DNA from 2 places in the Bradyrhizobium sp. CCBAU 11361 genome. Region 2 is predicted to be linked to the other one. Evidence: predicted binding sites of a transcription regulator. Region 2 holds the regulator's gene; the other holds the start of a gene.
The links. Region 2 encodes PhoB, which activates phosphate uptake and scavenging genes when phosphate is short. Its sites were predicted from a motif close to TGTCATNNANCTGTCAT; they were not measured.

Region 1 (16,089 bases), on a different contig from region 2:
GGAAACGTCGCTGAAGCTGCCGTAAGGGGCTTCGCGGCTTCGTAGGGTGGATTAGCCCGCGGCTGCGCGAAGCGCATCCGCGGGCGTAATCCACCGCTTCTGGCCCCGCGGATATCGACAGTGGTGGGTTACGCCGAGCGAACTGCGCTTCGCGCAGTCGCAGGGCTAACCCACCCTACGATTACTCAGATCGTCACCACGATCTTGCCGAACTGATCGTTCGACTCGAGGAAGCGATGCGCCTCGACGATCTCCTCGAACCGGAACGTCCCGGCGATGATCGGCTTCAACGTGCCGTCCGATAGACCCTTGAGGATGAACGCCTTCGCCCGCTCAAGGCGCGCGGGGTCGCGGATGATCTCGTGCACGAGATAGCCGCGCAGGACTAGGCTCTTGGTCAACACGTTGAAGAGCGGAAACGGTGTCGGCTCGGGGCTCAGCCCGCCATACTCGATCAAGATTCCACCCCGTGACATCGCCGCAGTCAGCGGCTCGAACGCGGGACCGCCGACGGCGTCAAAGACCACGCGGACGCCGTCTGGACCGGCGATCTCCGCGAGCCGCGCTCCGATGTCCTCTTCCTCCGAGGCTATCACGTGCGCGGCGCCGGCATCGCGCAAGGCGCGCCGCTTGGTCGAGGTCCGCGTTAGTGCAACCGGGACAGCGCCGATCCGGTTCGCGATCTGGATGGCCGCAAGCCCGACGCTGCTCGATGCAGCCGTGATGGCGACGACGTCCCCTCGTCCAACTCCGGCGATGTCGACCAGCGCGCCGTAGGCCGTCAGATATTGCATCCACACTGCAGCCGCGACCTCGAAGCCAAGCTCGGGCGGATGCATCACGACGAGATCGGCCGGAAACGTCGCAAGCTCGGCATAGGCCGGCCATCGCACCATCGACAGCGGCGGCACGATGCTCACGGTGTCATCAGGCGCAAAGCCGGCCACGCCTTCGCCGACAACCTCAACGGTGCCTGCCGCCTCCAGACCAAGGCCGGACGGAAATTTCGCGGACTCGATATACGTGCCTCTCCGCAATAGCGCCTCCGCGCGGTTGAGACCGAGCGCCCTGACCCGGATCTGAACCTCGCCCGTTGCCGGCGGTGGAACGTCGACGGTCTCGATGCGCAGCACTTCGGGACCGCCATGCCGATGAAAGCGAACGGCGCGGGTCATGGATAACACTCCAAATCAGTTGAACTGAATGGAGCTATGCCGGACCCGTGGAAGCGGATAAATCACCCAAACAAGCGAACAGTCGAAACCAGGAGTTTTCAATATGGACCGCCTGACCAGCATGGCCGTGTTCGTCAGGGCCGTCGAACTTGGCTCGTTTGCGGCTGCGGCCGATGCCTTCGAGATGTCGGGACCGATGGTCGGCAAGCATATCCGCTTCCTTGAGGAGCGCCTCGGCGTGCGCCTCCTCAACCGCACCACGCGTCGCCAGAGCCCGACCGAAGCTGGCCAGGCCTATTACGAGCGCTGCCGTGCGGTGCTCAGCGAGGCCGAAGCTGCCGACGCCGCCGTGTTCGACGAGCTATCCGAACCGCGCGGCAAGCTGCGCGTGACCATGCCCGCCCTGCTGGGACGGCACTGCGTCGCTCCCCTGCTGATGAAGCTTGCACGCAGATATCCGCATCTCGAACTCGATCTGTCCTTCGGCGATCCGATCGCTGACATCGTCGGAGCCGGCTACGATCTTGCGATCCGGACCGGCGATCTCGACGACGAATCCGGCCTGACCGCGCGGCGCATCGCTCGCCAGCGAATGGTGGTGTGCGGCGCGCGGTCCTATTTGCGCGCCCATGGCAAGCCGAAATCGATCGACGATCTCGCCGCCCACCAGGCGATCATCTATCGCCGCTCCGGGCGCGTCCGGCCCTGGCTGTTTCCGCCGCGGGACGGCCAGTCCCCGCACGAGATCATGCCCGCCGGCAGGCTGAGACTCGATGATCTCGAGGCGATCGCGGATGCCGCGACACAGGGCATGGGGCTCGCCTGGCTACCCTACTGGCTGGTCCGCGAACGCCTCAACAACGGCGCGCTGGTCGGTCTCTTCGGCGGCCAGCCGGAATTCCTGTACGACTGCCACGCCCTGTGGCCACGGTCGCCACGGATGCCGTTAAAGGTCCGCGCTGCCGTGGACGCCCTCGCCGCCGCCTTGCCGAACCTGATGACGTGATGGCGGTCGTCCGCGCCATTAACCCCCCGTCCACCATCCGGCCCGGCCCGCCGCCGGTAACCACGACAATTAACAGACCCTCAACGCACTCCCGACAAGTCTAACGGTTCTGTCGGGGGATTTTGCCGTGGATCTGTTGGTTTTCGAGTTCCTGGGACTGGCCTTGGTCGCCATGTGCGTGGTCGTGGTGGCGCTGCCTTGCGCCCGCAAATCCTCGAACCGGGTCCGCTACGAATAGGAATTTCGTCGGAAACAGGCGATTCCGGCCCGATGCAAGGCTCGAATTCGCTTAGAGCCCCTTGACATCACAGCGCTTTCGGCAGAACGGCTGATATCAAGTGTCATGGGCCGTTCATGGATTTGATTACCACCACCGCTGACCTCGCGGCTGCCTGCAGCCGGTTGGCCAAGCACCCCGTCATTACAGTCGATACCGAGTTCCTGCGCGAAACCACCTATTACCCGCTGTTGTGCGTGGTGCAGATGGCCAGCCCCGAGGAAGCGATCGTCATCGACACCCTCGCCGAGGGCATCGACCTCAAGCCGTTCTTCGAGCTGATGGGCAACGAGGGCGTGCTGAAGGTGTTCCATGCCGCGCGGCAGGACATCGAGATCATCTGGCACCAGGCCAACATCATTCCGCACCCGGTGTTCGACACGCAGGTCGCGGCCATGGTGCTCGGCTATGGCGACAGCATCGCCTATGACGCGCTGGTCGAGAAGGTCACCGGCCACCGCCCGGACAAGACCCATCGCTTCACCGACTGGTCGCGCCGGCCGCTGACCAAGGAGCAGATGCACTACGCGGTGTCCGACGTCACCCATCTGCGCGACGTGTTCGCGGCCCTCGATGCCGACCTGAAGAAGCGCCGCCGCAGCGAATGGGTCTCGATCGAGATGGAGGTTCTGACCTCGCCCCGCACCTACGACTTCCACCCCGAGCGCGCCTGGGAGCGGCTGAAGACGCGGGTGCGCAAGCCGAAGGATCTCGCGGTGCTGATGGAGGTCGCGGCCTGGCGCGAGCAGGAGGCGCAGAGCCGCGACGTGCCGCGCGGCCGCGTGCTGCGCGATGAAGCCATCAGCGATATCGCAACGCATGCGCCGAATACGCTGGAGAAGCTCGCCCATCTGCGCTCCGTGCCGAAGGGTTTTGAGAAATCCAAATGGGGCGCGGACATCGTCGCTGCGGTCGAGCGCGGCTTGGCGCGGGATCACTCCACGCTGCCGAAGCTGGAGAAGCCCCGCAACAATTCGAACGGTGCAGCCATCGTCGAGCTCTTGAAGGTCCTGCTGCGGATGACTGCGGAACGCCATGCGGTCGCCAGCAAGGTGATCGCGACCGTCGACGATCTCGAGGAGATCGCAGCCAGTGACGAGGCCGACGTGCCGGCGCTACGCGGCTGGCGCCGCGAGCTGTTCGGCGATGCCGCACTGAAGCTCAAGCGCGGCGAGCTGGCGCTGGCGATCGAGAAAGGCCGCGTGATCGGGGTCCAGCGGGCTTAGGCGCGTGGTCCCTCCCAGTGTCGTCCCGGCGAAGGCCGGGACCCATAACCCCAGGGAGGGATTTGGCGAAGACTCGTCGTTCGGTACCCTACCCACGCTCACTCGACAGCTCACGCGGTATGGGTCCCGGCCTTCGCCGGGACGACACCGAATTTGTGGCATGTCGCTTCGTCCAAAGCTGACGCGACTTGCTCTACGCCGGCGTCAGCTTCGCCACTTCCGCCTTCATGTCGTTCAGCACGCCCGATATCGCCGCCACCAGCTCGTCGATCTGGCTCTTCGTGACGATCAGCGGCGGGCAGATGGCGATGGCATCGAGCATGTTGCGGGAGATCACACCGCGCTCCTGGAGCATGCGGCTGGCAATGCCGCCGACGGCGCCGGGTGTCGCTGCTGCCGTCTTGCGCTGCTTGTCGATCACGAGCTCGAGCGCTGCGATCATGCCGACGCCGCGGACCTCGCCGACCAGCGGGTGGCTGGCAAGCTCACGCAGCTTGCCCTGCATGTAGGCGCCGAGTTCGGCGGCATGCGCAACCAGGCCGCGCTCCTCGATGATCTTCAGGTTTTCCAGCGCAATGGCCGAGCCGACGGGATGACCGCCCGCGGTGAAACCGTGGCCGAGCACGCCGATCTTGTTGCTCTCGTCCGCGATCGGCTCGAACATGCGGTCGTTCAGAATGATCGCCGACAGCGGGAAATAGCTCGACGTGATCTGCTTGGAGACAACGATCGCGTCCGGCTTGATGCCATATGTCTCGCAGCCGAACATCTTGCCGGTGCGGCCGAAGCCGCAGATCACCTCGTCGGCGACCAGCAGGATGTCGTACTTCTTCAAGACCGCCTGGATCTTGTCCCAATAGGTCGCCGGCGGCACGATGACGCCGCCCGCCCCCATCACCGGCTCGCCGAAGAAGGCTGCGATCGTATCCGGCCCCTCCTTCTGGATCAGCGCGTCTAGCTCCTCGGCCCGGCGCGTGGCAAACGCCTCCTCGCTCTCGCCGGGGGCGCCGTCCTTGTAGAAGTGCGGCGAGCCCGTGTGCAGGATGTTCGGCAGCGGCAGGTCGAACGAGCGGTGATTGTTCGGCAGGCCCGTGAGGCTGGCCGATGCGATGGTGACGCCGTGATAGGCGCGCAGGCGGCTGATCACCTTCTTGCGCTGCGGCTGGCCGAGCGCATTGGAGCGATAGGCGATCAGCTTCAGGACGGTGTCGTTCGCCTCCGAGCCGGAATTGGTGAAGAACACCTTGCTCATCGGCACCGGCGCGAGCGCCACCAGCTTCTCGGCGAGGTCGATCGAGGGCCCGTGCGATTTGGCGGAGAACGTGTGGTAGAACGGCAGCGCCTGCATCTGCTTGTGCGCGGCCTCGACCAGGCGCTTCTCGTTGAAGCCGAGCCCGACGCTCCACAGGCCCGCCATCGCCTCGAAATAGCGTTTGCCCGATGCGTCAAAGACGTAAGGGCCCTCGCCGCGCTCGATCACCAGGGGACCGGCCTGCTGATGGGTGCGCGCGTTGGTGTAGGGATGGAGCTGGTAGGCCACATCCCGGGCCTCTTGCGAATTCGGCAGCATGGACATTTGCGAAAGATCCTCAAGGTCGCCACATCGCCGGCGCGGCCAGCGTCATCACTTGGCTATTGCGAGAATGCAGAACTTGCAACGCCAATTCGTCGGCAGCAAGCGCTCAGCAGCGTTGCACAAAGCCGCACACGGAACAGCTCTCAGGCTGCGCTGTCGTCATCACCCTCGTCGGCGGCAGCAGCGGCTTCCCGCACCTCCACCAGCGCCATCGAGAGCAGATAGACCGTCGTGGGCAAGCCGACGCGGCGCGCCGTCTCGACAGCCCGCGACAGGTCGCTTGCCAGCTCCTTGAGCTCGTCTCCCCGTGACAATGTCCCACCCCATCCATCCGTCGATCGCGGCCGCCTACACCGCGACGGCGCCGCTGCTTCTGATCAGTTCGGCGCTGGGTTGGATTGTAGCAAAGTTGGCGACGACATTCACTACCGCATGCTTGTAGGCCGCGGCATCGCCCGCGCCCGGCTGGCGGCAGGCCACGGCGTCCGCCACCACCTGATAATGATGGCTGCGGTGAAACCCGTCGACGGCGGTGGCGAGGATGGTCTCGTCCAGGGAGAAGCCGATCAGGACGCAGCGCACATTGCGGATATTGGACATGTAATCCACAAACCGCGCCGAGCTGTAGGCCGAGGGCAGCGGGTGCTCGAACGTCATCTCGCCGGGCCGCGGCTTGGTCTCGGCGATCCAATCCGTCAGCCTGGATGCCGGATTGAACCAGGCCGCCTGGGCGATGCGCTTCAGATGCATCACCGGCCAGAGATTGTCGCGCCACAGCGTCAGGAGTTCCAGGCAGCGCGCGGTGGCGGCCTCGCCGTCGAGGATGACATGGCGACGCCCGGGGGTCAGATATTCGACCTGGAGATCCGCGCAGACCAGGATGGGCGGATTATCGTTGATGGAAGCCAGCATTGTCTTGCGCAGAGCTGCACCAGTTTCAGCGATCGGCGAGCGCGAGGTCCCGCAGCGGCGAGGTCACCGCCCGCCCGGCGGAGGCATCGAGCACGCCCGGCCGGTCCCAATCGCCCTCGGGACGGATGATCACGTAAGGATCGCTGTCCAGCGTGATGGCGTCCGGCCCCGGCTCGATCTCCAGCAGCATTTCCGTGTAGGAAAAATCCGAGAAGGTGATCTTGCGATTGTGGCCGAGCGGCTTGGCGCCGAAATGGGCCCAGAAATCGACCAGCCGGTCCTGCGCCTGGCCGTAGATCTTGCGAAACCCCTTGCGCTTCACATAGTCGACGCTCGCCTGCACCAGCTTGAACGAGACGCGCGAGCGCCGATATTGATGCCGCACAGCGAGCCGCTCCACCTTGGCGAAATCGCCGAAGAAACGCACCCGCAGACAGCCCGCAGGCTCGTTGCCGACAAAGCCGATGAAATGCGCGGCCACCATGTCGTTGCCGTCGAACTCCTCTTCGAACGGGCAATCCTGTTCGGCGAGATAGACCGCCGAGCGGATCGCGGTGACAAGCATGAGATCGTTGGGATCGCGCGCAAGGCGGATGGTGACGGCGCGGGAGTCGGGCTTCGCGAGAGGAATCCTAGTACCGTGCATCTGAAACACTCCTTGCTTGGATGATCGCGCCCGGCATGCGCATTGGGTGCCGGTGCCATGGACGCTCGTAGCACCACAGGTCGGGTTGGAAGCTCGGGACCGGCTCGAAGCCGGTCGCCCTCATGATGTCGCGTCCGGCCACGGTTGACGGCTGCGCATAGCAATCCGCGCCGCGAAATCTTAGCTGTCGCAGGTGGGCCGCGGCCTTGCCGAGACCAGCGATGCCGCGGCCCGTCGCCGCAATCGCCCAGATGTAGATGGCAGCAACCTCCTCCTTCGCGGAGGCAAGATAGTGCGTCTCCGGCGCGGTGAGACATATCTCGTCGAGCAACAACGCATCGTGCCCGCGGTCGCTCAGAAACAGGAAGGCCATGCCACCGACCAGCTTGCCGTTCCGGCTGAAAGTCAGGATGCTTTGAGGATCCAAAGTGAAGTATTTTGCAAGCTCTGCCGTCCCGATCTGCACGCCGGGCACCAGCCGGCGCGCCATCTCGGAAAGCGCGGCAATTTCAGAAAATTGCGCACAACGGACATCGACGTCCGAACTGAGCGGCAGCGCGTCGAAATCATGCCTTGCGGCAAAGGAGCCCCTTTCCATACCCTGATCGCCCTTCTATCGTTTGCGGCTTTCGTGCCCCGCTATGTCGAGCTTAGCGGTAGGGGATCAGGAGTATGCAGCAGTTATTGCACCGGGGTGCTGCGATGTTGCAGCACCGTGAAGAAGCCCTGGACGCATCCTGGGACGATTTGAAACTATTTCTAGCGTGCGCAAAATATAAAAGTTTTCGCAACGCCGCCGAAGAACTCGGCCTCACCTCAACGACGCTGATGCGCCGGATCGATCGACTCGAAGAGAGCATCGGCTGCAAGCTGTTCCTGCGCGACCAGAGCGGGCTCACGCTCAGCGACGAAGGCACCGCGATGATTGCCGACGTCGCGCATATGGAGCGTCACGCCTTCAACGTCTTCCGGCGCGCATCGCGCTCGTCGAACGATACGTCGGGCACCGTGCGCGTCGCAGTGACGGAAGGCCCCGGCAATTTCTGGATCCTGCCGCGGCTGATCGATTTCCAGAAAACCTATCGCAAGATCACCGTCGATCTGCGCTGCGCGATGGAGCAGGCCGACGTCGCGCGGCTCGAGTCCGATATCGCGATCCAGCTCGAGCCGCCGACCAACCCCGATCTGATCGTCGCAAAGCTCGGCCGTCTCCACATCTACCCCTTCGTCTCCAAGGAGTACGAAAGCCTCTACGGCCTGCCGACGACGCTCGCCGAATTGAAGAACCACCGCATCATCAAGCAGAGTGCGCCGCAGGTCGACGACGGGGCCTACGCCCGCGTGCTCGGGCTCAAATCGCTCGAGGGCATCGTCGGCATCAAGACCAACTCCTCGGTCGGCGTACTCTACGCGGTCGAGCGCGGCGCCGGCATCGGCTTCCTGCCGACGGTGTCGATCGCGCTCGGCGCACCGTTCATTGCCGTCGATCTCGGCGTGAGCCACCACGCCGACCTCTGGCTCACCTATCACAAGGAGTTTCGCGACTCCGAGCGCCACAAGATCGTGATCGACTGGCTGAAGAAGATCTTCGATCCCAGGACTTATCCCTGCTTCCGCGACGAGTTCATCCATCCGAACGCGCTGGTGCCGATGATGACGGCCGCGCGCGAAGGCTTTGGGCTCACCGGTTACATCGCAGCGACGCCGACGTAAGCGCGGCGCTCACCACCGATACTCGAAGCCGACCGTGCCCTGGTGCGAGGTGAGCTCGTTGCGGAACTTGCCGTCGTAATTGATGTAGAGCCGCGCGGTGTTGGTCAGGCTGAGCGAGGCGGAGGCGCCGGCATCCATGCCGTAGCGGCTCTCGCCGATGCCGGGCACGACGATGCTCGCGGTCCCCAGGCTGACCTGGACCGAGCCGAGGTTCTGGTAGAAATTGTCGACGAACTTGCCGTAGGCCGAGAGATCCAGAATCTTTTGGCCGAAGATGAAGTAGCGCCCGACCTCGGCCCCGATCATGACACGCGCGCGCGAGAGCGCCGTCGAGCCGACGTTGAGCGGATCGAGGCCACCGGCCTCCTGGTACGCCGCACTGGTGGCGCGGACATATTCGAGCGCGCCCTTGGGCACGACGCGCATCTGATCCTTGGTCCAGTAGTAGCTGATCTCCGTCAGTGCGCCGTCGACCGCGGCATGATAGCCGGCGGTGGCAAGGCCAAAGCCGGTGTCCCGGCTGGAACGGACCTTGCCGAAACCGTGCACCACTGCGAACGCCCAGGTCCACGGACCCTTGTCGATGGAGCCGTTGAAGCCGACCTGGGTCAAATCGAGCGTTGCCGACTGGAGCGCGAGCGGCACGTCGATATCGGTGTGGCTCTGGTCGACGGAGAAGCCGATGTTGACGCCCGGCGCAAGCCGCGCACCGAAGCCGGCGACGCCGCCAACGGTCTTGCGCTTGTCGCCGACGAAATCGCCCTGCGCATCGGTCCGGACCGAGATGCCATACCCCTCGAACCAGGTGCGGTAACGCGGATCCTCCGTGCTCTCGGACGCGCCGCCACCGCCGGAATTGGTACGCAGCGATCGGTCGATGCCGCCCGAGGCCCGGTTGCCGAGCCGCTCCAGGAAGTTCGATCCGAGATCGAGCGTGGTCGCACTCGGTACCGGAATGGGAGTCGGTGATGGTATTGGCGTGGGTGTCGGCGTGGGCGTCGGGCTCTGTGCAAAGCCTGGCGTGGCCGCCGACATCATCGCGACGAACGCAACAACCATCGCAATCGCAACCCGGCGGACGCAGTCCAAACCGGTCGTCTGCCGTGTCCCGGAGGGCTGCGATGGGCAGCTCATGACCACAAATCCCGAAGCAAAATGGCGGCGCGCAAAAATGCAACACGAGCGGCGCACGCGTGCGGCGATTTGTGCTGAACTGCCACGGAGGGTCAACCGTTTGGCCCCCCATGGCCGAGGCGATTGCCCCTGATTGTGGTTCCGCGGCCACAGGTCGGAAATTGCAGACGGACACTTCCGATTGGGGTCTTGAAATTTGCGCGCGACTTGCTAATGCGCGATTTTCGTGTTGCAATATCGGACACAATCGGAATTGGCCGCTCGACTGTGCGTTTCGCGACATTGAGATTCAAGACTCGAACAGACTTCCGGAAGCCCGTTTGTGGCGTGGCACGCGAAAAGCGGCCGCGTCTTTTTTTTATCTAGCGGAGGAGACTAGCGATGCCGCAAAAGGGCACCGTCAAATGGTTCAACCCGACCAAGGGCTATGGGTTCATCAAGCCGAACGGCAGCGACAAGGACGTGTTCGTCCACATCTCCGCCGTCGAGCGCGCCGGACTCTCCACCCTCAATGAGAACCAGGTGGTTGAATACGACCTCGTGGAGAACCGCGGAAAATCATCCGCGGAGAACCTCAAGGTCTCCTGATCTCTCGTCTCACACGCGAGACATCACGACGTTGCCCCCGGCTCCGCCGGGGGATTTTGTTTGTGACGACGAAACGCGCGGCGCCTCAGCGCACCACGGGCGAAACCAGGAAATTCTCCGACGGCCCACTTCCCGCCGTCTTGCAGACATCGCCCTCGATCTGGACCTTGCCGATCGCCAGCAGCCGCAGCGCTTCCGGATAGATGCGGTGCTCGACTTCGAGGATGCGCTCCGACAGCGTGTCCGCAGTATCATGGTCGCTGACGGGAACCGCGCCCTGCATCACGATCGGGCCGGCATCAGTCTCGGGGATGACGAAGTGCACCGTCGCGCCAGACAGTTTCACGCCGGCGCGCAGCGCCTGGCCGTGCGGGTCGAGGCCGGGAAACGACGGCAGCAGCGAGGGATGGATGTTGAGCATCCGCCCGTACCAGGACTTGGTGAATTCGGCCGTAAACAGGCGCATGAAGCCGCCGAGACAGATCAGCTCGATGCCGTGCTGATCGAGCGCGGCCTGCAGCACCGCCTCGAAGCCGGCGCGGTCCTTGCCGAACGGCTTGCTCTCGATCACCAAGGTCTTTACGCCGCCCGCTCTGGCCCGTTCGAGCCCGAGCGCGTCGGCCTTGTTCGAGATCACGAGCGAAATCTCCGCCGGAAAATCCGGCGCGGCGGCAGCCCTGATCAGGGCCGACATGTTGGAGCCGCGGCCGGAGATCAGGATGGCGACGCGGCGCTTCATCACAGCGCCAGGTCGAGGTGGCCGTTATAGACGACACGGTGCTCGCCCTCGGCCGGGATCACGGTGCCGAGCTGCGCCACGGTCTCGCCGGCGTCGGCGAAGACCTCGATCACCTTGTCGACCTTGTCCGGCTCGACGATCGCTATCATGCCGATGCCGCAGTTGAAGGTACGCAGCATTTCGAGCTCGGCGATGCCGGCCTGCGCGGCCAGCCATTTGAACACCGGCAGCACCGGCAGGCGTTCCAGATCGATGCCGACGCCAAGATTCTTCGGCAGCACGCGCGGAATGTTGTCGGTGAAGCCGCCGCCGGTGATGTGGGCGAGGCCCTTCACTGCGCCGGTCTCGCGGATCGCGCGCAGGCAGGATTTGACGTAGAGCCGCGTCGGCGTCAGCAGCGCGCCGCCGAGCGTCATGACGGGCGCGAACGGCGCCGGTGCCCCGAAGCCGAGGCCGGACTGCTCGACGATCTTGCGCACCAGCGAGAAACCGTTGGAATGCACGCCCGACGAGGCGAGACCGATCACGGCGTCTCCGGCGGCGATGTCCTTGCGCGGCAACAGTGTACCGCGCTCAGCGGCGCCGACGGCAAAGCCGCCGAGGTCATAGTCGCCGTCCTTGTAGAGGCCGGGCATCTCGGCGGTTTCGCCGCCGATCAGGGCGCAGCCGGATTCCCGGCAGCCTTCGGCGACGCCGGCGACGATCGCGGCCGTCGCCTCCGGGTCGAGCTTGCCGCAGGCGAAATAGTCGAGAAAAAACAGCGGCTCGGCGCCCTGCACCACGAGGTCGTTGACGCTCATGGCGACGAGGTCGATGCCGATCCCGCCATGCAGGCCGGTCTCGATCGCGATCTTGACCTTGGTTCCGACGCCGTCGGTGGCGGCGACCAGGACGGGATCCCTAAAACCGGCCGCCTTGAGGTCGAACAGGCCGCCAAAGCCGCCGATCTCGGCGTCGGCGCCGGGCCGCGCGGTGGCGCGCACCATCGGCTTGATCAGATCGACCAGGCGGTTGCCCGCGTCGATATCGACGCCTGAATCGGCGTAAGTGAGGCCGTTTTTGCGGTCGGTCATGCCCGATTTCCAGTGGGTTTGCGGCTGGTTACGTCGAATTCCGGGGACGCGCAATGGCTCGCATGGCGCTCGGCGCCATACTATGTAGATATCAACGGGTTCAGCCTTCAAAGAGGCCGGATTCGAGGTCAGGCCGGGTGCCGGGAAGCGCCGCGTGAGTATTCCGAACATCATTACCCTGGGCCGCATCATGCTGGTCCCGATCATTGTCTGGGCCATCGTGTCGAGCCAAATGGAGGTGGCTTTCGCCGTCTTCCTGATTGCCGGGATCAGCGATGCCGTGGACGGCTTCCTCGCCAAGCGCTTCAACATGACAAGCGAGCTCGGCGCCTTGCTCGATCCGCTCGCGGACAAGGCGCTGCTCGTCTCGATCTATATGTCGCTCGGCATCTGGGGCGCGATTCCGCGCTGGATCGTGATCCTGGTGGTATCCCGCGACATCATGATCGTCGCCGCCGTGATCGTGTCCTGGCTGTTCGACCGGCCCGTCGAGATGAAGCCGTCGAAAGTGTCGAAGCTCAACACGGTCGCCCAGGTGGCATTCGCGGCGCTGGTGCTGGCCGCGCTTGCCTTCGGTTTCAAGCCGGCGCCCTATGATATTATCCTGATGGGTCTCGTCACGATCTTCACGCTCTCCTCCGTGTCGCTCTATCTCGTCGAGTGGGTGCGGCACATGAGCACGATCGAGGCCAAATGAGCGTGAACCGGCCCCGCAAAGGGCCAACTCACGCCCGATAGGTCGAATCTTTCAACCGAGGCCGGCCGTCCGGCATGGAGCAAAGCAAGCGTGGCAGGCCGCGTTCACCCCCGACAATTGGCGTTCTCGCTTCCGCACGCGGAGAGCCTCAGCCGGGACAATTTCCTCGAAGGCCCCGCCAACGCTGCCGGCCTTGCCCTGATCGACGGCTGGCCGGAATGGCCGAACCGGATCATGTGGCTGGCCGGCCCCGAAGGCAGCGGCAAGAGCCATCTCGCCGCGATCTGGGCCGCGGAGGCCGGCGCCCGCTCGACCACGGCCAATGCGTTGACCGCCGCAGGCGTTCCCGGTGCGCTCGCCACCGGCGCGCTGGTGGTCGAGGATCTCAAGGCCAAGGACTTTGACGAGCGCGCCCTCTTCCACCTGATGAACCTCGCCCGCGAGGACGGCGCTTATATCCTGTTCACCGGGCGCGAGGTGCCGGCTTCGCTGGACATCGAGCTCCACGACCTGCGCTCGCGGCTGCGCGCCGTTCCGGTGGTCACGCTGCTGCCCCCCGACGACCAGCTCTTCCGTGGCCTGATCGTCAAATTCTGCGCCGACCGCCAGCTCTCCGTGGACGAGAGCGTGGTGAGCTACCTCGCCACGCGCCTGGAGCGATCCTCGGCCGCCGCCCGGCGGGCCGTCGAACTGCTCGACAGCGAGGCCCTGCGGCTCGGCCGCCCCGTGACCCGGGCGCTGGCCGCCGAGCTGCTCCGGGACGCCTGACCCCGCCCAACGCCGCTTGACGGCGCGGAACTGCGGAACATCAATGTCATCGAAACGTCATCGCCCTAACACATGCTCCCGCCGGTTTTGCGCGTAGGTCGCAAATTGGGGCAAACTGGATGGACCGACTTCTCATGGACTCCGCTCAAGCTATTGAAACAAAAGAAAAAGACGCGGAAGCCGAGAGCCTGCCGGCGATCGCCTCGAGCCCCGAGCGATTCATCAACCGCGAGCTCTCCTGGCTGCATTTCAACCGCCGTGTCCTGGAGGAATCGGTCAATCCCAGCCATCCCGTGCTGGAGCGGGTGCGATTCCTGTCGATTTCCGCCAATAACCTCGACGAATTCTTCATGGTGCGCGTCGCCGGCATCAAGGCCCAGGTGCGCGAGGGCATTTCCGAGCGCAGCCCCGATGGCCTGACGCCGTCCGAGCAGCTCGCGCTGATCAACCGCACCGTCTCCCAGCTTGCCTCAGACCAGCAGGCGATCTGGCGCGACCTGCGCGCCACGCTGGCCGATGTCGGCATCGTGCTGGTGGACGGCAAGGAGGTCACCAAGGCGGAGCGGACCTGGATCGAGGACTACTTCCTCAACAACGTGTTCCCGCTGCTGACGCCGCTCGCGATCGACCCGGCCCACCCCTTCCCGTTCATTCCGAGCCTCGGCTTCACCATCGCGCTCCAGCTTACGCGCGCCGCCGACGGCAAGCAGATGAACGCGCTGATCCGAATGCCCGGCAAGATCGACCGCTTCATTCGCCTTCCGGCGGAGGGCACGGTACGGCTGATCTCGCTGGAACAGGCCACCGCCCTGTTCATCAACCGCCTGTTCCCCGGCTACAATCTGCATGGCCAGGGCTCCTTCCGCATCCTCCGCGACTCCGAGCTCGAAATCGAGGAAGAGGCCGAGGACCTCGTCCGCCTGTTCGAGACCGCGCTGAAGCGCCGCCGCCGCGGATCGGTGATCCGGCTCGAGATCGACGCCAAGATGCCGGAGCAGCTCCGCAACTTCGTGCAGCATGCCCTCTCCGCCGCCGACGACGAAGTATTCCTGGTCGACGGCGTGCTCGCCATGAACGAGCTCTCGCAGCTCACCCGCCTCGACCGGCCCGACCTCGAATTCACCCCTTACGTGCCACGCCATCCCGAGCGCGTGCGCGAGCATGGCGGCGACATCTTTGCCGCGATCCGGCAGAAGGACCTCGTCGTCCATCACCCCTACGAATCCTTCGACGTGGTGGTGCAGTTCCTCCAGCAGGCAACGCGCGACCCCGATGTCGTCGCGATCAAGCAGACGCTCTACCGCACCTCCAACAACTCGCCGATCGTGCGCGCGCTCGCCGAAGCCGCCGAGGCCGGCAAGTCCGTCACCGCGCTGATCGAGCTGAAGGCGCGCTTCGACGAGGAGGCCAACATCCGCTGGGCGCGCGACCTCGAACGCGCCGGCGTGCAGGTCGTCTACGGCTTCCTCGAACTGAAGACGCACGCAAAACTCTCGATGGTGGTGCGCCGCGAGGGTGGCAGCCTCACGACCTACGTCCACACCGGCACCGGCAATTATCACCCGGTCACCGCGCGCATCTACACCGACCTTTCCTACTTCACCTCGGAGCCGACCATCGGCCGCGACGCCGCGCGCGTCTTCAACTTCATCACAGGCTATGCCGCGCCGAGCGATCTGGAAAAGATGGCGGTGTCGCCGCTGACCTTGCGCAAGCGCATCATCGAGCACATCCAGGGCGAGACCGCGCATGCGCGGCATGGCCGCCCCGGCGCGGTCTGGATGAAGATGAACGCGCTGGTCGACCCCGACATCATCGACGCGCTCTACGAGGCCTCGCAGGCCGGCGTCCAGGTCGAGCTCGTGGTGCGCGGCATCTGTTGCCTCAGGCCCGGCATTCCCGGCCTGTCGGAGAACATCCGCGTCAAGTCGATCATCGGGCGCTTCCTGGAACACGGCCGAATCTACTGCTTCGGCATGGGCCAGGGGCTGCCGAGCGCGAAAGCGGCTGTGTATATCTCCTCGGCCGACATGATGCCGCGCAACCTCGACCGCCGCGTCGAGGTGCTGTGTCCGCTGCAAAATCCTACGGTGCATCAGCAGGTTCTCGAGCAGATCATGGTCGCGAATCTGAAGGACAATGAGCAGAGCTGGCAATTGTTGCCGGACGGGTCCTCGACGCGTATGAAGACCGCGAAGGGCGAGGAGCCTTTCAACGTCCACAACTACTTCATGACAAATCCGAGTCTATCTGGCCGTGGAAAGTCGCTCAAGGAATCCTCGCCGCGCCGTCTCACGCGCCGTAATGAACGTCATCAATCCTGATCCGGGATCGTGGACGTGAAGCGGCCGCGTAAGCGCGGCTCGAGCGTCGCGGTCATCGACATCGGTTCCAACTCGGTCCGTCTCGTCGTCTACGAGGGACTGACGCGGAGCCTCATTCCGATCTTCAACGAGAAGACGCTGTGCGGCCTTGGGCGCGAGGTGCAGAGCACGGGCCTGCTCGCGCCCGACGCCGTCGACAAGGCGTTGACCTCGCTGAAGCGGTTCCGCGCGCTGT
Region 2 (16,089 bases):
GGTCGACGGCACTGTCTGCCAGCAATTGTTCTCCGAGCTCCTGACCAAGGGCAAGATCCGCTTCGCAACGAAGCGCGCCGACATCGATCCGGACTCTGCGGGGATCCTCGACCACCTGATCGAGACGGCGCTGCGCTGTCCCACCACCAATATCGAGGTCGCCGGGCACACCGATGCCGACGGTGAGGACGCGTTCAACCAGGCTCTCTCGGAGAAGCGCGCGCAGGCGGTGATCGACTATCTGGTCAAGGCCGGCCTTCCCGCCAGCCGCTTCGCCGCGGTCGGCCACGGCAGCACGCAGCCCGTCGCCGGCAACGACACCGACGACGGCAAGGCGCAGAACCGCCGCATCGAATTTCTGGTGAGGTGACGATGCCCTATCTCCTCTCGTTCCATCTGGGCTGGCTGATCGGATCGCTGGTGCTGGGTTTCTGCATGGGCTGGATCTCGGTGGTCCAGCGCGGCAACGGCACCTCGAAGGTCACCGCGCGCTGGCTCGCCGCGCTCGCCGTCGCGCTGGTCGCGGCCTCGTTCGCGCATGTGGTCCCCGGCCGCTTCGGCTACTGGCTCGACCTCGGCCTCATCATGTTCGCCTGCTACCTGGTCGGCTGCACCATCGGCGCCTGGCTGCGCGACCGGGTGGTCTCGCGGAGCCAGCCGGCGGCTTGAGTCTCGGCGGCCCGCCCCAAGGGAACGCTCACCTGACATTGCGATAACGGCTTGATCGGCAAGCAAATTGCCCAATGGGAAAAACGTGCTTGACTTTAATACGTACGTACGTATTATTTGTTCCATGCCAAAGCCCTCGCTCAAAGACGCTATCCTCGACGCCGGCCTCAAGGTCATGTTCCGGACCGGCTATCACGGCACCAGCGTGCGCGACGTCACCGCTGCGGCGGGCGCGCCGCAGGGGTCCTTCACCAACCATTTCCGCTCCAAGGAAGCGTTCGCTTCGGAGGTGCTCGACCGCTACTTCGACGTCACCAGGGGGCTGGTCGCAGAAGCGCTTGAGGACGCCTCGCTGACGCCGCGCGCCCGTCTCAAGCGCTATCTCGACATCATCAGCGGCCGGCTCGAGGCCGACGGTTATGGTCGTGGCTGTCTGATCGGCGATCTCAGCCTGGAGGCGACCGGCAGCAGCGAAATGCTGCGCACACGCCTGACCGAGATCTTTGCCGAATGGCGCGTGCCGTTCGCGGCCTGCATCGCCGACGCTCAGGCGCGCGGCGAGATCGCCTCCGATTTCGAGCCGGGGGAGCTTGCCGACTTCCTGCTCGCATCCTGGCAGGGCGCGATCCTGCGGATGAAGGTCGATCGCAATCCGAAAGCGCTCGAACGTTTCAAGACCATCGCATTTCAAACCGTGTTCAAGGAGCCGACATGAGCAAGCCAATCGAGATCGAGATTCGCAACGCGCCCGTGCTGGGAAGCAGCATGGCTTATCGCGAGACGGGTGCGCAGGATGCGCCGGTCGTGCTGTTTCTGCACGGCAACCCAACCTCGTCGCACATCTGGCGCAACATCCTGCCGTTGGTGTCACCGGTCGCGCATTGCATTGCGCCCGATCTCATCGGCCTCGGCCAATCCGGCAAGCCCGACATCGCCTACCGCTTCTTCGACCATGTCCGCTATCTCGATGCGTTCATCGAACAGCGCGGCATCACATCGGCCTATCTCGTCGCACAGGACTGGGGCACCGCGCTCGCATTTCATCTCGCCGCGCGCCGGCCGGATTTCGTGCGCGGATTAGCCTTCATGGAATTCATCCGCCCGATGCCGACCTGGCAGGATTTCCACCATACCGAGGTCGCGGAGGAGCAAGACCATGCCGAGGCGGCGAGAGCGGTCTTTCGCAAGTTCAGGACGCCGGGCGAGGGTGAGGCCATGATCCTCGAGGCGAATGCGTTCGTCGAGCGCGTTCTGCCCGGCGGAATCGTCCGCAAGCTCAGCGACGACGAGATGGCGCCCTATCGTGCGCCGTTCCCGACGCCCGAGAGTCGTCGCCCCGTTCTTGCGTTTCCCCGCGAACTGCCGATTGCGGGCGAGCCTGCCGATGTCTATGAGGCGCTCCAATCCGCTCATGAGGCGCTGGCCGCATCTTCCTATCCGAAACTGCTGTTCACGGGCGAGCCGGGGGCGCTGGTCGCGCCGGAATTTGCCGGGCGGTTTGCGACCTCGCTGAGGCATTGCGCGTTGATCCGGCTCGGCGCGGGATTGCACTATCTGCAGGAGGACCATGCTGACGCAATCGGCCGATCGGTGGCGGGCTGGGTCGCGGGCATCGAGGCGGTGCGTCCGCAGCTCGCAGCGTGAGGAGGGATGAGATGTCGGATGTGACGATCATCTATTGCCGTCCCTGCGGCTACGAGAAGCGTGCGAAGGAAGTTGCCGCGGCGCTGCGCCGGCAACTGGCGCTGGAGGCGGATCTCGTGGCGGGGAAGGGCGGCATCTTTCAGGTCAAGCTCGGCGACAGGATTGTCGCCAGCCGCAGCAAGGGCCATTTTCCCGGGACCGACGAGATCGTCGCGGCCGTCGCCGCGGCGCGGCATTGATCCGGGGAGGCACGCAGATGTCGGTTGTCTGGAACGAAGATCTGGCGGCAATCGACTGGAACGAGCTTTCCGCGCTCTACCGCATCGCTCCGCTCGGCAACAAGACACCAGCCGATCTCGCGCTCGTGTTCGGCAACAGCATGTTCTGTGCCTTCGCTTATGACCAGGGCCGGCTGGTTGGCGCCGGCCGGGCGCTGGCGGACGGCCGCGACTGCGCCTATCTCTGTGACGTCGCGGTGGCCCCGGACTGTCAGGGGCAAGGCCTCGGCCGCGAGATCATCGAGCGGCTGCTGGCGCGATGCCGCGGACATCGCAAAATCATCCTCTACGCGGTGCCTGGCAAAGAGGGCTTTTATGAGCGTCTCGGCTTCCGCCGGATGACGACGGCCATGGCGATCTTCGACGACCAGGCCAGCGCCTATCAGCGCGGCTATCTGACCGCCCCTTAAGCTGCCGCTGCGCTGCACCCGTCCGGTGCATCGGGAAATCCGTCCGGAACGACCCCGTCGCCCCTCTTTCAACAGCCGGGCGCGGTCCATACATTGACGTCGGCTTAAAACGTGACGGAACATTGTGCGGCCGAAATCATCAAAACTTCATGGCGCCTGCGCAGGATTGCCATGGAGATTCGCGTCAGCCTTGCCGCCGAAAGCGCCAAACCGTGCATCAGGAGCCCGCAACCCTGCCTAAAATATTGAAGGCACGTGATTTTGTTCGAATTGACGAATTCCACTCCGCCGCAAAACGCGCTAGTGGAGGGGCAGGGGGCACGCGCGATGCCGGAGCCGGCGGCGAGGGTTCGTTGAGTGCCTGTACGTCGTCCGTCTGTTCGCCGGCCGTCCTGGCCGCTGAAGCGTTGTTCGAGGTCTAGATGCTGGAAGCCATACGCAGGGCGACGACGTTGCTGCGGCAGAAGCAAATCCTGCATAAGCTTGGAGTTGTGATCAGCGTCGCGGTCATCGGCATCGCTTGCTATGTGCTCTACCACATGCTGCGCGGCATCGATTTCAACGAGGTGATCGAGGCGATCAAGAGCACCGAGCCGAGCCAGATTGCGATGGCGGCGCTGTTCGTGGCCGCGGGCTATTTCACCCTGACCTTCTACGACCTGTTCGCCGTGCGCGCGATCGGCCACGCCCATGTGCCTTACCGCATCAATGCGCTCGCCGCCTTCACCAGCTATTCGATCGGCCACAATGTCGGCGCCAGCGTCTTCACCGGCGGCGCGGTGCGCTACCGCATCTATTCGGCCTATGGGCTGAACGCGATCGACGTCGCCAAGATCTGCTTCCTCGCCGGCCTGACCTTCTGGCTCGGCAATGCCGCCGTGCTGGGGCTCGGCATCTCCTACCATCCGGAGGCGGCGGCCTCGATCGACCAGCTTCCGCCCTGGCTGAACCGGACGCTGGCGCTGATGATCATCGTGGGACTGGTCGGCTATGTGGTCTGGGTCTGGACCCAGCCGCGCGTGGTCGGCCGCGGGCCCTGGACCGTGGTGCTGCCGGGCGGACCGCTGACGCTGCTCCAGATCGCGATCGGCATCATCGATCTCGGCTTCTGCGCGCTCGCGATGTACGTGCTGGTCCCGGACGAGCCCAATCTCGGCTTCGTCGTGGTTGCCGTGATCTTCGTGTCGGCGACCCTGCTCGGCTTTGCCAGCCACTCGCCCGGAGGCCTCGGGGTGTTCGACGCCGCCATGCTGGTCGGCCTCTGGCAGATGGACCGGGAGGAACTCCTCGGCGGCATGCTGCTGTTCCGCGTCCTCTATTATCTGTCCCCCTTCGTCATATCTGTAATCTTGCTGACGTTTCGCGAAGTTATAATCGGCGCCCGATCGAAGCGTTTGCAGCAGGCGGCGCTCAAGCTCGACCCCGGCCCGGCGCGTGAAGCCGCCTATGTGAGAGAGCGCAGCGACAGCGGCGCCTGATCGGCCAAGCCTTTAGGTCAAAGCCTTCAGGACAGGGCCGTCAGGACAAGCCCTTAGGAGAAGCCCGCCCGATGGCGATCGACGCCCCCTCGTCTCCCACCGCGCAGCCCTGGTCCGACCGGCTGCGGCACTCGACGATCATCCTGATCGCCGCGGCGCTGGCGCTGTCGGTCGTGGTCTCGCTCGGCGAATTGTCGGCGTTGCACGCCATTGCCGTGTTCCTCTGCATCGCCGCTGCGGCGCTGATCCCCTGGCGGCTGCACGACACCGCCGCCTCGCGCGACGATGTCAGGCGCATCAATCCGGTCGAGAGCGCCGCGGTGGCCGCGGTCGTCGCCGGCATGCCGGACCCGGCGGTGCTGCTCGACCGCGCCGGCCGCGTCATCCATCTCAACGCGGCCGCGGCCCAGCTCGCGCCGGCGCTGCGCCGGAACGAACTCGCCCAGTTCGCGCTGCGCTCGCCGGAGATCATCACGGCGTTGCGCGAGTCGATCGCGACCACCGAGCCGCGGCGCGCGACCTATCTCGACCACGTCCCGGTCGATCGCTGGATGGAGCTGATCATCACGCCGGTGCCGGTGCCGACCACCTTCGGCGGCGCCGACAAATGCATGCTGATGACCTTCCACGACCAGACGCCGCTGCGCCGGGTCGAGGAGATGCGCGCCGACTTCGTCGCCAATGCCAGCCACGAGCTGCGCACGCCGCTCGCCGCGCTGTCCGGCTTCATCGACACGCTCCAGGGCCAGGCCAAGGACGACCCCAAGGCGCGCGAGCGCTTCCTCGGCATCATGCACAACCAGGCCACCCGCATGGCGCGCCTGATCGACGATCTACTCTCGCTGTCGCGGGTCGAGCTGTCGGCCCATGTGCGGCCCGACACCCTGGTCGACCTTCTGCCGATCATCCGCCAGGTCGCCGACGGGCTCGAGCCGCTGGCGCGCGAGCGCCAGGTCGAGGTCGAGATCCATCTGCCGGAGCCGCCGGTGATGATCGCGGGCGACCGCGAGGAGCTGCTCCGCCTGTTCGAGAACCTGATCGAGAACGCGCTCAAATACGGTGCCTCGGGCGGACGCGTCATCGTGTCACTGACCTCGGGCGCCGCCACTGATGGAACTCAGGAAATCCGGGTCATGGTCCGGGATTTCGGCCCCGGCATCGCGCCCGAGCACCTGCCGCGGCTGACCGAACGGTTCTACCGGGTCGACGTCGGCGACAGCCGCCTGCAGGGCGGGACCGGGCTCGGATTATCGCTGGTGAAACATATTCTTAACCGGCATCGCGGCCGGCTTGTGATCGAAAGCGTGCCCAAACAGGGCGCCACTTTCACCGCCTGCTTTCCCCAGGTCAGGCCCCCGGCGACAGCCTAAAACTCAAGCGATTTCAATTGCTTGAAGATGTCATCCGACTGTCACTAAACCTTCGTAAAAGCACAGCCGACCGCTCCTAAAGGGGCGGCACGGGGAGCGCGATCGGGCGCGGATGGCGCTTCGCTCCCCTGTATGGAGACCAGCATGAATTTCCTCAAAACCATCGTCGCTGCCGGCTTGGTCGCCGCATCGACGACGGCAGCCTTTGCTGCCGACATCACCGGCGCCGGTGCGACGTTCCCATTCCCGATCTATTCCAAGTGGGCTGACGCCTACAAGAAGGAGACCGGCAACGGTCTGAACTACCAGTCGATCGGTTCCGGCGGCGGCATCAAGCAGATCCAGGCCAAGACCGTGACCTTCGGCGCCAGCGACGCGCCGCTCAAGGCCGAGCAGCTCGAGAAGGACGGCCTCGTCCAGTGGCCGATGGTGATGGGCGCCATCGTTCCGGTCGTCAACATCGAGGGCGTGAAGCCGGGCGAAATGGTGTTCGACGGCGAGACGCTCGCCAGCATCTATCTCGGCAAGATCACCAAGTGGGACGATGCCGCGATCAAGAAGCTCAATCCGAACCTGAAGCTGCCGTCGGAGGCGATCACCGTGGTCCGCCGTTCGGACGGTTCGGGCACCACCTTCAACTTCACCAACTACCTCTCCAAGGCCAGCGCGGACTGGAAGAGCAAGGTCGGCGAGGGCACGGCCGTCGAGTGGCCGGTCGGCGTCGGCGCCAAGGGCAACGAGGGCGTGTCCGGCAACATCGGCCAGACCAAGAACTCGATCGGCTACGTCGAGTACGCCTATGCCAAGCAGAACAAGCTGACCTACGCCGGTCTCGTCAACAAGGCCGGCAAGCCGGTGCAGCCGACCGTCGAGGCCTTCCAGGCGGCCGCCTCGAACGCCGACTGGGCCAAGGCGCCCGGCTACTACGTCATCCTGACCGACCAGCCCGGCGAGAAGTCCTGGCCGATCACGGCGGCGACCTTCATCCTCATGCACAAGGATGCCACCGACAAGGCGGCCTCGCAGGAAGCCATCAAGTTCTTCCGCTGGGCCTTCAAGAACGGCGGCAAGGCGGCTGAAGAGCTCGACTACATCCCGATGCCCGAGGGTGTCGTGACCCTGATCGAGAAGACCTGGGCTGCCGAGATCAAGAGCTAAGCGCTCCAGTCCCGGACAGCGCGCCGGGATCTGAAAAGACCTCCGCTCCGGATCGGCCCAGCGCCGCATCCGGAGCGCAAGACCAACAACAAGACCGACAGCAAGCGTATATAACGGGTACAGGGGATCGGCGTGGCAGAGATGGCCGTTCAGAGCGATATAATCGACGACGCCGGACCGTATGATCGCGCCAAGGCCTTGAGCGCGTTCAAGCTCGGCGACGTCACCTTCTACTGGATCACGCGGCTCTCCGCGATCTCGGTGCTGCTGATCCTCGGCGGCATCATCATTTCGCTGATCGTCGGCGCTTTCCCGGCGATCAAGGAATATGGCCTGTCGTTCCTATGGACGCAGCGCTGGGCGCCGTCGGCGGATCCGCCCGTGCTCGGCGCGCTCGGGCCGATGTACGGTACGCTCGTCACCTCCTTCATCGCGATGCTGATCGCCATTCCCGTTGGCCTCGGCATTGCGATCTTCCTCACCGAGCTCTGTCCGCAATGGCTGCGCCGCCCAATCGGGATGGCGATCGAGCTGCTCGCCGGCATTCCCTCGATCATCTACGGCATGTGGGGCTTCTTCGTGCTGGGCCCGTTCCTGGCCAACACCTTCCAGCCCTTCATGATCAAGATCTTCGACGGCGTCCCCGTCTTGGGCGCGATCTTCGCGGGGCCCCCGTCCTATCTCAGCCTGTTCAACGCCGCGCTGATCCTCGCCATCATGGTGCTGCCCTTCATCACCTCGATCTCGGTCGACGTGTTCAAGACGGTGCCGCCGGTGCTGAAGGAGGCCGCCTACGGCGTCGGCTGCACCACCTGGGAAGTCGTGCGCAGCGTGGTGATCCCCTACACCCGCGTCGGCGTCATTGGCGGCGTCATGCTGGCGCTGGGTCGCGCGCTCGGCGAGACCATGGCGGTGACGTTCATCATCGGCAACTCGTTCCGCATCTCCTCCTCGATCTTCGCCCCGGGCACCACGATCTCGGCGGCGATCGCATCCGAGTTCGCCGAGAGTGACGGCTTGCATCAGTCCGGCCTGATCCTGCTCGGCCTCCTGCTGTTCGTGCTGACCTTCTTCGTGCTCGCAGCGGCACGGCTGATGCTGATGCGGCTGGAAAAGAAGGCGGGGAACTGACGCCATGAACCCGATCTATTCACGCCGCCGCCGCAAGGACTTCGTCATCCGCGGACTCTGCATGGCCGCCGCCGCCTTCGGCGTCACCTGGCTTGCGCTGATCCTGATCACACTGCTTTACAACGGCATCGCCGGTCTGAACCTTGAGATTTTCGTGGCGGACACGCCGCCTCCGGGCTCGACTGAAGGCGGCCTGCGCAACGCCATCGTCGGTTCGATTATCATGACCGTGCTCGGCGTCGGCATCGGCGCGCCGCTCGGCCTGTTCGCCGGCACCTATCTCGCCGAGTACGGCCGCAACGACAAGCTGACCTCGGTGATCCGCTTCATCAACGACATCCTGCTCTCGGCGCCCTCGATCATCATCGGCCTGTTCATCTACGGCGCGGTGGTGGTGCCGATGCGCGGCTTCTCGGCGATCGCAGGCAGCCTCGCGCTCGCCGTCATCGTCATCCCGGTGGTGCTGCGCACGACCGAGGACATGCTGCTGCTGGTGCCGAACGCGCTGCGCGAGGCGGCGTCCGCCCTCGGCCTGCCGCGCTCGCTGGTGATCAAGCGGATCGCCTACCGCGCCGCCCGCTCCGGCCTCATCACCGGCGTGCTGCTCGCAACCGCCCGCGTCGCCGGCGAGACCGCGCCGCTGCTCTTCACCGCGCTGTCGAACCAGTTCTTCAGCCTCGGCCTGAACAAGACGATGGCGAACCTGCCTGTCACCATCAACAACTTCGTCCAGAGCCCCTACGCCTATTGGAAGCAGCTGGCCTGGAGCGGCGCGCTGCTGATCACGATTACCGTGCTTGCCCTGAACATTGGCGCGCGCATCCTTGGCGCCGAGAGGACCGCAAAATGAGTGAGCTTTCCGTATCGATGAGCGCGGCTGGTGGTTTGCCCCAGGCGCCGGTGTTGCCCGAGGCCCCGGCCAAGGTGACGGTGCGCAACCTCAACTTCTATTACGGCGAGCACCACGCGCTGAAGAACATCAACCTGACGCTCGGCGCCAACCGCGTCACGGCGTTCATCGGCCCGTCGGGCTGCGGCAAGTCGACCCTGCTGCGCATCTTCAACCGGATGTACGACCTCTACCCGGGCCAGCGCGCCACCGGCCAGCTCATGCTCGACCAGACCAACATCCTCGACGGCAAGCTCGACCTCAATCTGCTGCGCGCCCGCGTCGGCATGGTGTTCCAGAAGCCGACGCCGTTCCCGATGACGATCTACGAGAACATCGCCTTCGGCATCCGCCTCTACGAGAAGATCTCGAAGTCCGAGATGGACGACCGCGTCGAGAAGGCGCTGCGCGGCGGCGCGCTATGGAACGAGGTCAAGGACAAGCTCAACGCCTCCGGCCTGTCGCTCTCCGGCGGCCAGCAGCAGCGCCTCTGCATCGCCCGCACCGTCGCGGTGCGGCCCGAGGTGATCCTGTTCGACGAGCCCTGCTCGGCGCTCGACCCGATCTCGACCGCCAAGGTCGAGGAGCTGATCCAGGAACTGTCCGAGAACTACACGATCGCGATCGTCACCCACAACATGCAGCAGGCGGCGCGCGTCTCCGACAAGACCGCCTTCATGTATCTCGGCGAGCTGATCGAGTTCGACGACACCAGCAAGATCTTCACGTCGCCGAGCGACCGGCGCACGCAGGATTACATCACCGGCCGGTTCGGCTGAGGAGACGGGACATGGGTTCTGAACATACCGCAAAGGCCTTCGACACCGACCTCCAGGAGCTCACCCGGCTCGTCGCCGAGATGGGCGGGATTGCCGAGCGCATGATCGTCGATTCCGTCGACGCGCTGATCCGCCGTGACGTCGCGCTCGGCCAGCGCGTGGTCGCCACCGACACCGAGCTCGACGCGCTGCAGAAGCGCATCGAGGAGCGCGCCGTGCTCACCATCGCCCGCCGCCAGCCGATGGCGGTCGATCTGCGCGAGATCGTCGGCGCCATGCGCGTTGCGACCGATCTCGAGCGCATCGGCGACCTCGCCAAGAACATGGGCAAGCGCGTCGCGGCGCTGGAGACGGATTTCCATCCGCTCAAGCTGTTCCGCGGCCTCGAGCACATGACCGACCTCGTGCAGCAGCAGGTCAAGTCGGTGCTGGACGCCTATGCCGCGCACGATCTGCCGGCGGCGATGGCGGTGTGGAAGGGCGACGAGGAAGTCGACGCCATCTGCACCTCGTTGTTCCGCGAGCTCCTCACCTACATGATGGAGGATCCGCGCAACATCTCGTTCTGCATCCATCTGATGTTCTGCGCCAAGAACATCGAGCGGATCGGCGACCACGCCACCAACATCGCCGAGACCGTGTTCTACATGATCGAGGGCCAGGCGATCACCGACAAGCGGCCGAAGGGCGACATGACGACCTTCGCCACGACGGTCCCGAATACCTGAAGACGCAAGGAGCGACGACACCATGGGCGCACGCATTATGGTGGTTGAGGACGAGGAAGCTCTCACCGAGCTTCTCCGCTACAACCTCGAAGGCGACGGCTATGACGTCGAGACGGTGATGCGCGGCGACGACGCCGACACCCGCCTCAAGGAACATATCCCCGATCTGATCGTGCTCGACTGGATGCTGCCGGGACTGTCGGGCATCGAGCTGTGCCGGCGGCTACGGACCCGGCCCGAGACCAAGCAGCTGCCGATCATCATGCTCACCGCGCGCGGTGAGGAGAGCGAGCGGGTGCGGGGTCTTGCGACCGGCGCGGACGATTACATCGTCAAGCCGTTCTCGGTGCCGGAGCTGCTGGCGCGCGTGAAGGGCCTGCTGCGGCGCGCCAGCCCCGAGCGGCTCGCCACCGTGCTCGCCTATGGCGACATCGAGCTCGATCGCGACAAGCGCCGCGTGGCGCGCTCGGGCCGGCCGATCGACCTCGGCCCGACCGAATATCGCCTGCTGGAGTTCTTCCTGGAGCATCCCGGCCGCGTGTTCTCGCGCGAGCAGCTGCTCGACAGCGTCTGGGGCCGCGACATCTACATCGACGAGCGAACCGTCGACGTCCATATCGGCCGCCTGCGCAAGCTGCTCAATCTCGGCCGCGAGCAGGACCCGATCCGCACCGTCCGCGGCGCCGGCTACGCGCTGGATGATCGCTTTGCGAAGGCGGAGCAGACGTAAGCCTGTGCGGATGTTTTAGGGCTGAGTGCGACCGCAAACTCAGTGGTCGTCCCGGCGAAGGCCGGGACCCATAACCACAGGAAGTGGTTTGGCGAAGACGAGTTGTTCGGAATTGGCACCGCGGACGAGTCGATAGACCTCGCGGTATGGGTCCCGGCCTTCGCCGGGACGGCACGGAGTATTTTGAGCCGTCATCGCGCGACACTAGCAGCGCGGGCTTAAACTCACCGCGAGGGCTTGGCCGGTGCGCGCCGGCGATCCGCGGCCGGCTGATACGCCACGCGCGAGTGCTGGGCGCAGTAGGGCAGGCCCGACAGCGCCTTGCCGCCGCAGAAGAAGAAATCCGCGCTCGAGGGATCGCCGACCGGCCAGTGGCAGGTCGCCTCGTTCAGCTCCAGCAGCGACAGCCGCTGGCTCATCGGCACCACGTTGTCGTAGGTGACCGGTTCGGCCTCCACCTCGACCTCGAAGGCCTGCGCCAGCGCGGTGTTGCCGCGCGCAATGGGGCGGCTCACCCGCATCATGTGCTGCGCGGGGCGCGCCTTGCGCGGCCGCGGAGCCGCCGATGACGGGCTCTTGGCGCGGCCGGACAGGCCGAGCCTGTGCACCTTGCCGATCACGGCATTACGGGTCACATTGCCGAGCTCGGCTGCGATCTGGCTGGCCGATAATCCGGCCTCCCAGAGCTTTTTCAACTGCTCGACGCGATCGTCGGACCAGGTCAAAACCGTCATTGCACCCTTTCCCTCGCCGTGCGGCTGCCATCCTGGCGCCTCGCGGCGAATGCCTAAGCCTCGAAAAACCCGTGCCGTCAGAATCCCTTAAGGCTCGCCGGGCACACCAGATGCGCCCGAACGTTTACGCCGGTACATGAGGACTTAGAGGATCAGAACTGCTGCACGAGATGTCGTATCTGACAAGCCAAACGCTACAATATGGCGTGACTCACGCGCAAGAGTCAGCCGACTCGCTTCCACATGTTCCGTGGCCAAAATCCGGCAAATTTGGCACCGCAAGACTACGGATTCAGCGTTTCGCGAGGCTTTCGGGCGGCATTGACACCGGTTTCACCAAGCATAAGATAGTGTCACGTGCCGCCCTTAAAAGGCGGCACGTTTCGTTTTCCGGGCCGGTCAATGGTGCGTTGCGCAATGCACGCTCACACCGTCCGCAACATCAAGTGACCGTCATGACTAGCAGCGCAGCGCCGCATTTGCTTCCCGTTTTCGCCAGGTCCGACCTCGGTTTCGAGCGCGGCGAAGGCTGCTGGCTGATTGCGACCAATGGCGATCGCTATCTCGATTTTACGTCCGGCGTCGCGGTGAACGCGCTCGGCCACGCCCATCCTGCGCTGGTCAAGGCGCTGCAGGAGCAGGCGACGAAACTCTGGCACATGTCGAACCTTTTTCAGAGCCCGGATGGCGAGAAGCTCGCTACGCGCCTGTGCAATGAGAGCTTTGGGGACTTCGTGTTCTTCTGCAATTCCGGCGCCGAGGCGCTGGAAGGTGTGATCAAGCTGGTCCGCCATCACCACTTCTCCAAGGGGCATCCGGATCGCTACCGCATCATCACCTTCGAAGGCGCCTTCCACGGCCGCACGCTGGCGACGCTGGCTGCAACGGGATCCGCAAAATATCTCGAAGGTTTTGGTCCGCCGATGGATGGCTTCGATCAGGTGCCGCATGGCGACATCGAGGCCGTCAAGAAAGCGATCGGTCCGCAGACCGCCGGCATCCTGATCGAGCCGATCCAGGGCGAGGGCGGCGTACGTTCCGCAACGCCTGCGTTCCTCAAGGCATTGCGCCAACTCTGCGATGAGAAGGGCTTGCTGCTCGCCTTCGACGAGGTGCAGACCGGCATGGGCCGCACCGGCGATCTCTTCGCGCATCGCCGCACCGGCGTCACACCTGACGTGATGTCGCTGGCCAAGGCGCTCGGCGGCGGCTTCCCGATCGGCGCGATCCTGGCGACCGCGGATGCGGCGGCCGGCATGGGTCCCGGCTCGCACGGCTCGACCTTCGGCGGCAATCCGCTCGCGGTCGCGGCGGCGAACGCCGTGCTCGACGTCATGCTCAAGCCCGGCTTCTTCGACCACGTGCAGAAGATGTCGCTGCTGCTCAAGCAGAAGCTCGCTTCCGTGATCGACCGTTATCCTGATGTCGTCAGCGAAGTGCGCGGCGAAGGCCTTCTGATCGGCATCAAGGCCGTGGTGCCCTCAGGCGATCTCGGCGCGGCGCTGCGCAATGAAAAACTGCTCACGGTCGGCGCCGGCGACAATGTCGTGCGTTTCCTGCCGCCCCTGATCGTCACCGAAGCCGAGATCGAGGACAGCGTCGGGCGGCTCGAGCGCGCCTGCGCCGCGATCTCGTCCAGTCAGACCAAGCGGGCGGCAAGCTGATGAGCAAGTCGCCGAAGCACTTCCTCGATATCAACGAGCTCCCGTTGTCGGAGCTCAAGAGCATGCTCGACGCCTCCTCCGCCATGAAGGCGAAGCAGAAGGCGCATCAGCCGGTGAGGCCGCTCGAAGGCAAGACGCTGGCGATGATCTTCGAGCGCCCCTCGACCCGCACGCGGGTGTCGTTCGACGTCGCCATGCGCCAGCTCGGCGGCGAGCCCATCATGCTCACCGGCGCCGAGATGCAGCTCGGCCGCGGCGAGACCATCGCCGACACCGCGCGCGTGCTGTCGCGCTATGTCGACGCCATCATGATCCGCATCCTCAACCACGACGCGCTGCTGGAGCTTGCGGCCAACGCGACCGTGCCCGTCATCAACGGCCTGACCCGGCGCTCGCATCCCTGCCAGGTGATGGCCGACCTCCTGACCTACCAGGAGCACCGCGGCCCGATCGAGGGCCGGACGGTGGCCTGGACCGGCGACGACAACAACGTGCTGGCGTCCTGGGCGCATGCCGCCGAGCGCTTCAAGTTTCAGCTCAACGTCGCAACGCCTCCGGAGCTCGCGCCGAAGAAGGCGATGCGCGACTGGATCAAGACGTCAGGCGCGCCGATCATGCTCGGCACCGATCCGGAAGCCGCCGTGCGCGGCGCCGATTGCGTCGTCACCGACACCTGGGTGTCGATGGGCGACAAGGAGGGCGAGCACCGCCACAACGTGCTCAAGCCCTACCAGGTCAATGCCAAGCTGATGTCGCTGGCCAAGCCCGACGCGCTGTTCATGCACTGCCTGCCCGCCCATCGCGGCGAGGAGGTCACCGACGAGGTGATCGACGGCCCGCAATCGGTCGTGTTCGACGAGGCCGAAAACCGCCTGCACGCGCAGAAGGGCATTCTGGCCTGGTGCTTCGACGCGGTGAAGTAACGGCGGCGCGGCCCGGCGGCCGCCTCGCATACAACTGTCGTCCTGGCGAAAGCCAGGACCCATTACCACCGGCTTTTGTTTGGCGAAGATCGGCAATTGTCATCTCGCGCGACAACTCCTGCTTGGGGTTATGGGTCCTGGCATTCGCCAGGACGACACTGAGTTTGCCGTGCTTGCATACGTCCATTCTGCATTGCCGGATGCAGCCGCAACCCCTTCCATTTTCCACCCACCGACCCCAGATAGACGGCCATGGTTTCCCAATCCCCTGACATGAAAACCGGGCCTGAAGGCCCGGTTCGCGCACCATCAGCAGTTCCGATCGACGACGCCGTGCTGCCCTACGAGGTCGACGCGCTCGACGTGCGCGGCCGGCTGGTGCGGCTCGGTCCGGCGCTCGACGACATCCTGACCAAGCACGATTATCCCGCTGCCGTGGGCAAGCTGCTCGGCGAGGCCATCGTGCTGACGACGCTGCTCGGAACGGCGCTGAAATTCGAGGGCCGCTTCATCCTCCAGGCCCAGACCGATGGTCCGGTGTCGTTCCTGGTGGTGGATTACAAGGCGCCGGATCAACTTCGTGCCTATGCCCGCTTCGACGCCGCGCGCCTCGGTGAGATCAGGGATTCCGGCACTCTGCTCGGCCGCGGCCATCTCGCCATGACCATCGACCAGGGCCCCGACATGAGCCGCTACCAGGGGCTGGTCGCGCTCGACGGCGGCAGCCTCGAAGACGCCGCCCACGAATATTTCCTGCGTTCCGAGCAGATCCCGACGCGCGTGCGTCTTGCGGTCGGCGAGGAGTGGCGCTCGAACGACGGCGGCAAGCATCGCTGGCGCGCCGGCGGCATGCTGATGCAGTTTTTGCCGAAGGCGCCGGAGCGCGCGCGGCAGGCGGACTTGCATCCCGGCGATGCGCCCGAAGGCGCCGAAGTGCACGCTGTCGCTGAAGACGACGCCTGGGTCGAGGCACGCTCGCTGATCGAGACCGTCGAGGACGTCGAGCTGATCGATCCGGAGCTGTCCGGCGAGCGGCTGCTCTACCGCCTCTTCCACGAGCGTGGCGTGCGCGTGTTCAAGCCGCTGGTCCTGAAGGCGCAATGCTCCTGCTCGCGCGACGCGGTGGCCTCGATGCTGAAGAGCTTTTCGCCGAACGATCGCGCCGCGATGGTCAAGGACGACAAGGTCGTCGTCACCTGCGAGTTCTGCTCGTCGGTGTACGATTTCACGCCCGATGAGGCGGGCGTGGAGGACGCGTAGCAGGGCGCGGTCGTAGTTCGTAGCCCGGGTGAGCGCAGCGATACCCGGGAATCCGCTCGCAAAGATCCCGGATGTCGCTGCGCTCATCCGGGCTACAGGCCTCATTGCTTCGCTGCGCTCGCAATGACGGGATTAGGGAAGCCGCGCGCCTGGAACTCGGACATCGTAGGGTGGGTTAGCCCTGCGGATGCGCGAAGCGCATCTGCCCGGCGTAACCCACCTCTTCTGTCACCGCGGGATGAGA

Region 1: XI08_RS17495 (RNA degradosome polyphosphate kinase) is a predicted target of PhoB. The motif match lies at 13,575-13,591, and genes of this name have one in related genera.

What each region holds. Positions count from the first base shown of each region.
Region 1 is NZ_LBJZ01000168.1:39,803-55,891, reverse strand. Features, by position in the region: gene XI08_RS17575 (ABC transporter substrate-binding protein) at 1-25, shown strand, start outside; gene XI08_RS17570 (zinc-dependent alcohol dehydrogenase family protein) at 186-1,175, opposite strand; gene XI08_RS17565 (LysR substrate-binding domain-containing protein) at 1,279-2,181, shown strand; gene rnd (ribonuclease D) at 2,536-3,684, shown strand; gene XI08_RS17555 (aspartate aminotransferase family protein) at 3,878-5,260, opposite strand; gene XI08_RS17550 (hypothetical protein) at 5,404-5,574, opposite strand; gene XI08_RS17545 (isochorismatase family protein) at 5,609-6,172, opposite strand; gene XI08_RS17540 (GNAT family N-acetyltransferase) at 6,198-6,818, opposite strand; gene XI08_RS17535 (hypothetical protein) at 6,805-7,416, opposite strand; gene XI08_RS17530 (LysR family transcriptional regulator) at 7,491-8,531, shown strand; gene XI08_RS17525 (autotransporter outer membrane beta-barrel domain-containing protein) at 8,541-9,665, opposite strand; gene XI08_RS17520 (cold-shock protein) at 10,047-10,253, shown strand; gene purN (phosphoribosylglycinamide formyltransferase) at 10,339-10,992, opposite strand; gene purM (phosphoribosylformylglycinamidine cyclo-ligase) at 10,992-12,065, opposite strand; gene XI08_RS17505 (CDP-alcohol phosphatidyltransferase family protein) at 12,220-12,762, shown strand; gene XI08_RS17500 (DnaA ATPase domain-containing protein) at 12,853-13,530, shown strand; gene XI08_RS17495 (RNA degradosome polyphosphate kinase) at 13,665-15,854, shown strand; gene ppx (exopolyphosphatase) at 15,870-16,089, shown strand, end outside.
Region 2 is NZ_LBJZ01000200.1:215,914-232,002, reverse strand. Features, by position in the region: gene XI08_RS44665 (OmpA family protein) at 1-370, shown strand, start outside; gene XI08_RS44660 (hypothetical protein) at 373-669, shown strand; gene XI08_RS44655 (TetR/AcrR family transcriptional regulator) at 794-1,384, shown strand; gene XI08_RS44650 (haloalkane dehalogenase) at 1,381-2,313, shown strand; gene XI08_RS44645 (Rdx family protein) at 2,325-2,552, shown strand; gene XI08_RS44640 (GNAT family N-acetyltransferase) at 2,570-3,001, shown strand; gene XI08_RS44635 (lysylphosphatidylglycerol synthase domain-containing protein) at 3,424-4,479, shown strand; gene XI08_RS44630 (ATP-binding protein) at 4,551-5,849, shown strand; gene pstS (phosphate ABC transporter substrate-binding protein PstS) at 5,994-7,007, shown strand; gene pstC (phosphate ABC transporter permease subunit PstC) at 7,149-8,138, shown strand; gene pstA (phosphate ABC transporter permease PstA) at 8,143-8,988, shown strand; gene pstB (phosphate ABC transporter ATP-binding protein PstB) at 8,985-9,806, shown strand; gene phoU (phosphate signaling complex protein PhoU) at 9,818-10,534, shown strand; gene phoB (phosphate regulon transcriptional regulator PhoB) at 10,557-11,264, shown strand; gene XI08_RS44595 (GcrA family cell cycle regulator) at 11,489-11,998, opposite strand; gene XI08_RS44590 (aspartate aminotransferase family protein) at 12,454-13,662, shown strand; gene argF (ornithine carbamoyltransferase) at 13,662-14,585, shown strand; gene XI08_RS44580 (Hsp33 family molecular chaperone) at 14,838-15,845, shown strand.